Regions from separate parts of the Weissella thailandensis genome, predicted to be linked through region 1. Evidence: predicted binding sites of a transcription regulator. Region 1 holds the regulator's gene; the other holds the start of a gene.
What was found. Region 1 encodes HrcA, which represses chaperone genes, less so after heat shock. Its sites were predicted from a motif close to TTAGCACTCNNNNNNNNNGAGTGCTAA; they were not measured.

Region 1 (3,435 bases):
ATGGCAAATCAATTTGAGCTTCAGTAGCTGATGACAAAGTCTTCTTTGCAGTTTCAGCAGCATCCTTCAAACGTTGTAATGCTAATTTATCATTCTTTAAGTCAATGCCGTTTTCTTTCTTAAAGCCATCGGCTAACCAATCAATAACCTTTTGGTCAAAGTCGTCACCACCAAGGTGTGTATCACCATTGGTTGATAGTACTTCGAACACACCATCACCTAATTCAAGAACAGAAACATCAAATGTTCCACCACCCAAATCGTAAACCAAAATCTTTTGGTCTTGGTCAAGCTTATCTAGACCATATGCCAATGATGAAGCAGTTGGCTCGTTAACGATACGTTCAACTTGCAAACCAGCAATCTTACCAGCATCCTTAGTAGCTTGACGTTGGGCATCGTTAAAGTATGCAGGTACAGTAATAACAGCCTTATCAACTGTCTCACCTAAGTAATCTTCAGCATACTTCTTGATGTATTGTAGAATCATTGCTGAAATTTCTTGTGGTGTGTAATCCTTACCATCAATCGTTACCTTGTAACCAGCTTCACCCATGTGTGACTTGATTGACAACACAGTGTCTGGGTTGGTAATTGCTTGACGCTTAGCAGTGTCACCAACTTGTGTCTCACCGTTCTTAAATGAAACAGCTGATGGCGTTGTACGACCACCGTTTGGGTTAGTGATAATCTTTGGAGATCCACCTTCCATAACAGCAACAGCAGAATTTGTAGTTCCTAAATCAATTCCAATGATCTTTGACATAATAATTTACCTCTTATTGATCAGATTTTTTATATATTAATTAATAACTAGTTGTTTAATTATAAACAGCTACCATTGCTGGTCGAATTACTCGATCAGCTAAAACATAACCCTTTTGAAGAACCGTCGCAATTGTATCGGCAGGATGATCATCATCTGCAGGTACTGATTGAATTGCTTGGTGGAAGTTCGGATCAAATGCTTCGCCAGTTTCACCAACTGCCTTAACATCATGTTCTTCAAGTGCTGAGATTAGCGTTTTGTAAACCATCTCAACCCCATCCTTAATTTGCTTAGCTGCACCATCTTCGACTTCAACTTGTAGCGCACGCTCCAAGTTATCTACAGCTGGCAAAACTGAAGCAGCTAACTTTTGATTTGCAAACTTAACCGCTTGTGTTTGTTCCTTCGCATAACGAGATTGCATGTTTCGCATCTCAGCTTCGGCACGTAGATACCTGTCTTCGGCTTCGGCAACCTTTGTCTCTAGTTCAGAAATTTGGTCTGCCTCTGTCTTTGGCTCTTCAGCCTCAGTAGCTTTAGCTTCAGTGTCAACATCCGCTTCTTCATTGACGACCTCAACTTCTTCTTCAGGAGTCTTCTTTTCTTCTGACATGTCAACACCTCTTTTCTAACTAACGATAATATTCTAATAACTGTTGCGATAAAGCACTGCGGAACGCATCAACCAAACTAACCATGTCAGCATAGCGCATCGATGTTGGCCCTAAAATAGCAATGGCACCAACACCATACTGTGCAACACGATATGTGGCTGACACAAGACTATATGGTGATAATAAATTATTACCATTTTCATCACCAATTTGTACGATCACCCCATCATTAGCCGTTCCAACAACCCGTCTCATATCTTGCGCCGAATCAAGTAACTGGTATAGTTGCTTAACATCTTGCAAGCTTGAATCAACGGTGAAGTCAAGAACATTTAAATAACCACCGATAAACACGTTATCATGAATCGATCGTGCTAATACGTCACCAAACAATTGTAAAAATGCAACTGGTGTACGAATAACTCGCTCCATTTGCCAAGGTAAATCACCAGTTAATGTCCTTAACACTTCGACAATGGGCTGATTAACTAACGTTCGATTAATATAATCAACCATATCATCAAGATTTCTAATAGACATCCCCTCTGGTAATCTAAAACTTTGACTCGTAACTTGTCCATCATTAGTAACAATAATAGCCATGATTTGCTGGCCATTTATGGGTACTAAGCGGAACCCTGAAAGCCGAATATCAACTGATTCAGGTTTAAGGGCAACAACCGTATAGCCTGTCAGACTCGCTAACTCATCTACCATCGTCTGCATCAAATCGTCAATCTCTTCGAAATTTCGATTAAATACACGTTCTAATGATTTTTGAACAACTCTTGATAGATGATGTTGATGCATTAATTCATCAACATAATAGCGGTAGCCCCGTTGTGAAGGCACGCGACCCGATGAAGTGTGCTCTTTTTGTAGCAAGCCCAATTCCTCTAGTAGTGCCATTTCATTTCGCACAGTTGCTGAGCTGACTGCTAGATCTAATTCACTTAACAGTGTTTTAGATCCAACAGCTTTGCCGGTTTTTGCGTAATCGCGAATTATTGTGGCTAATATTAGCCGCTGTCTCTCCGTTAACATACGCGTCACCTTTCTTAGCACTCTCAACTACTTCGTGCTAACAGTTATTATAGTACACGCCTTATATTAACTTGTCAACACTTTTTAGCACTCTTTATTATTAAGTGCTAATTGTAGAAAATGAACTACGCAAAATCTTGCGTATCCGTTGCCTTATTACTACTTTGTCAGTGCCTATACAAAGACGTTGATTGTCACCATCTGTCCATTTTTTATTTCAGCGCTTTAGTAATTGGATCAAAATAGTAAGCAGTCTGATCGATTATTTGCCAATCGGTCAACAGAATATTGTTTTTGGCATACTGTCGCTGTCCTTGTTCATTCGTTTGCCAACCATTCGAAACAAATAATGACTGATTTGATATATCCAGCGGCATGACAGATCTGTTTAAAACCATAAAATTTACAATAGTAGTGCTCATTAGTTTGTAAGTCATACTATTTGGATGAACACCATCTTTGATAGAAAAATAGTCATACGAAAATCCTGCCTGTCGCCAATTCAAGACCGGTATGCCAAAAGATTGGTAAACTTCTGTCAGAGCCATTCGTAGTTCTGCTAATCTATAATAACTTCTTTTATCTTTCATATATGATTCAAACGGCAATAAACCCATAATTTTTACATTTAAATTAGCTGAATGTAATCGCATAATATTCGTTTGCAGTCGTTGCTGCACATAACCAATATTATTATCACTGTAATTTAAATCATTAACACCTAACGACAACAATAGAATATCTGCAGACTGGAATTGTGGATCCAGAATAATTTTCGAAACGTTATTGGTTAGATCGAATGTACGCATCTGTTGATTACCACTAATTTGCGCACCAGAAAAAGAGTAGTCATTATTAACTCTTGCGTGGCTGACTTGGGAAATAAATTTCGGGCAATTCTCTTTTAATAACTTTGTGCCATCCCACCCGACCATCAACGAGTCACCAACTATCCAAATTTTTTTATTCTGAAAATAAAGTAATTGTGAACTGAACCCCAAAAATTGG
Region 2 (3,435 bases), 740 kb from region 1:
GAATGGTTATGGTTATGATGCAACCATCAGATCAGTTCTGCATGGTTTTGGTTTTGATGAAACTTTTTATGATCAGAAAATTGCGGCGTTGTCTGGTGGACAACGAACACGATTAGCGATTGCAAAGCAACTGTTAGAAACACCTGATTTGTTGATTTTGGATGAGCCGACCAATCATTTGGATATGCAAACGTTAGCCTGGTTAGAGCAATATCTTAAAAATTATCAAGGGGCCTTGTTGATCGTATCCCATGATCGTTATTTCTTGGATCGCGTGGTCACAGAAATTTATGATATGCATTCTGGTCAATTAGACCACTATAAAGGTAATTATAGTGATTTTATGGAGCAGAAAGCCGCTAAGGTACTGCAAGAACAAAAAGCATATGATAAACAACAAGCTGAAATTGCAAAACTAGAAGATTTTGTGAAGCGTAATATTGTGCGTGCGTCAACAACGAAGCGCGCGCAATCACGGCGTAAACAATTGGCCCGTATGGATCGTATTGAAGCACCCAAAAATGAATCTGGCGTCGCTCATATTCAATTTGTGGCTGATGAAGATTCTGGTAATGAAGTGCTAAGAGTCAACGATGTGAAATTGGGCTATGATATGACTCATGTTTTAGCTGAAAATGTCAATGTTGCTGTCGATAAGCAACATGCAGTTGCCTTGGTGGGTCCAAACGGAATTGGTAAATCAACCTTTATTAAGACAATTTTGGGTAAACTTCCTTTGCTGGCCGGTCAAATAAAAATTGGTGCGAATGTCACGGTTGGGTACTATGATCAAGAACAACAAACGTTAGATAATAAAAAGTCAGTGATTGATACGATTTGGGATGAACATCCCAAAATGCCTGAAAAGGATGTCCGTTCAATTCTTGGCTCATTTATGTTTTCAGGTGAATCAGTAGAAAAGTTAGTTGCTGCGCTATCAGGTGGTGAGCGTGCGCGTTTGTTATTGACGAAGCTGGCATTGGAACATGCAAATTTTTTGATTCTTGATGAGCCAACTAATCATTTGGATATCGATTCACGTGAAGTGTTAGAAACGGCATTGAATGAGTATAATGGTACGATCTTTTTCGTTTCGCATGATCGTTACTTTATTAATGAAGTTGCGACGGAAGTAGTTGAACTGTCACCATCAGGTACGCGTTTCTTTGATGGTGATTATGATTATTATCTTGAAAAAACTGCTGATGAAGTGGACGATAAGGGCAAAACAGATGAGCAAGCAACTAATGATGCGCCATCAAATAAGCCAAAACAGACTTTATCAAGAGCTGCGCTTAAAGATCAACAACGTGAACAACGTCGTTTAGAACGAGCAGTAACGGCATTAGAAGATAAAATGACAACTCTGTCTGATGAACATGATACGTTGAATCAAGCGTTAAATGACCCTGAGAACGGTTCTGATTTAACAAAATTAACTGAAATTTCTGAAAAAATTGCGGATCTTGATGCGCAAATAGCAGAAATTGAAGACCAATGGACTGAAGCAACCTTGGCTTTGGAAACATTTGTCGCTGAAAAATAAATGGTTAGCATGTAAGGCTCGAAATCTGTGAAAATATTGGCGGATTTCGGGCCTTTATGCTTTTTTGGATAAGGTTAATAATCGTCAAACTGATTTTAACAAAAGTTTGCAAATGATTAGTAATGTGTTATTATTAATAGTGTCAGTTAGCACTTTAACTTAAAGAGTGCTAATAAAAGAAAAATTAACCTGTGGAGGTCAGATAACATGTTGAAACCATTAGGAGATCGTGTTGTATTGCAAGTATCAGAAGCATCTGAGCAATCAGTTGGGGGAATTTTATTAGCTTCTAATGCACAAGAAAAGTCAGTTACAGGAAAAGTAGTCGCTGTTTCTACGCAAACGGTTGGCGACTTGACAGCACCAGTCGCTGTTAAAGAAGGCGACAGTGTTATTTTTGATAAGTTCGCTGGTAATGAACTTAGTGTCGATGGGGTTGATTATTTGGTTGTCCACGAAAAAGATATCGTGGCAGTGTTGTAATTAAAATAATTAATAAAATAGAGGGTAGTAAATATGGCAAAAGATATTGAATTTTCAGAAGATGCACGTGCAAAAATGCAAGCAGGTGTTGATAAGCTAGCCAATACAGTAAAAACAACAATTGGTCCTAAGGGACGCAATGTTGTGATTGAACAAGGTTATGGCGCACCTACTATTACAAACGATGGTGTGACGATCGCTAAGGCAGTTGAATTAGAAGATCACTTTGAAGATATGGGCGCTAAGCTAGTTGCCGAAGTTGCTTCAAATACTAATGATATTGCTGGTGATGGGACCACGACTGCAACAGTTTTGGCACAAGCCATTATTAATGAAGGTATGAAGAATGTTACTGCTGGTGCTAATCCAGTTGGTGTTCGTCATGGTATTGAATTAGCAACAGCAGCGGCTGTGAAGTCATTGCATGAGTTATCAAAGGCGGTTTCAACTAGAGAAGAAATTACGCAAATTGCTTCAGTTTCTGCTGCTAACAAAGAAGTCGGTAAATTAATCGCTGAAGCCATGGAAAAAGTCGGCAATGATGGTGTGATTACTATCGAAGAGTCAAAGGGTATTGAAACAACGCTAGATGTTGTTGAGGGAATGCAATTTGACCGTGGTTACATGTCACAATATATGGTTACTGACAATGATAAGATGGAAGCCTCATTGGACAATCCATATATTTTGATTACGGATAAGAAGATTGGAAATATTCAAGACATATTGCCTGTATTACAAAGTGTTGTTGAACAAGGCCGTGCTTTGTTGATCGTTGCTGATGATATTACTGGTGAAGCATTGCCAACACTTGTTTTGAACAAGATGCGTGGTACGTTCAACGTTGTTTCTGTTAAGGCACCAGGATTCGGTGATCGTCGTAAAGCCCAACTTGAGGATCTTGCTATCCTAACTGGTGGAACTGTTATTACTGATGATTTAGGCTTGAGTTTGAAGGATACAACGATTGATCAATTAGGACAAGCAGCTAAGGTTACTGTCACAAAAGACAATACAACAATTGTTGAAGGTAGTGGTAATGCTGCAACAATCAAAGAACGCGTGGAAGTCATTAAAGGACAAATTGCTGAGACAACCTCTGACTTTGATCGTGAAAAGTTGCAAGAGCGCCTTGCTAAATTAACTGGTGGTGTTGCTGTGGTCAATGTTGGTGCGGCAACGGAAACTGAACTTAAAGAACGTAAGTACCGTATCGAAGATGCATTGAATGCCACTCGTGCAGCCGTTGAAGAAGGCTTTGTGTCAGGTGGTGGAACTGCCTTGGTCAATGCTATTCCAGCTGTTGCTGCGCTTTCTGAAGATGGTGATGTCCAAACAGGTATCAACATTGTTAAGCGCGCATTAGAGGAGCCCGTTCGCCAAATTGCAGAAAATGCGGGTGTTGA

Region 2: the regulator HrcA is predicted to act here: its motif matches at 1,693-1,719, upstream of FOL01_RS07865 (co-chaperone GroES).

Annotation. Positions count from the first base shown of each region.
Region 1 is NZ_CP014332.1:833,816-837,250, reverse strand. It holds gene dnaK (molecular chaperone DnaK) at 1-766, opposite strand, end outside; gene grpE (nucleotide exchange factor GrpE) at 822-1,382, opposite strand; gene hrcA (heat-inducible transcriptional repressor HrcA) at 1,402-2,427, opposite strand; gene FOL01_RS04035 (SGNH/GDSL hydrolase family protein) at 2,640-3,428, opposite strand.
Region 2 is NZ_CP014332.1:1,572,038-1,575,472, reverse strand. It holds gene FOL01_RS07870 (ABC-F family ATP-binding cassette domain-containing protein) at 1-1,546, shown strand, start outside; gene FOL01_RS07865 (co-chaperone GroES) at 1,754-2,029, shown strand; gene groL (chaperonin GroEL) at 2,063-3,435, shown strand, end outside.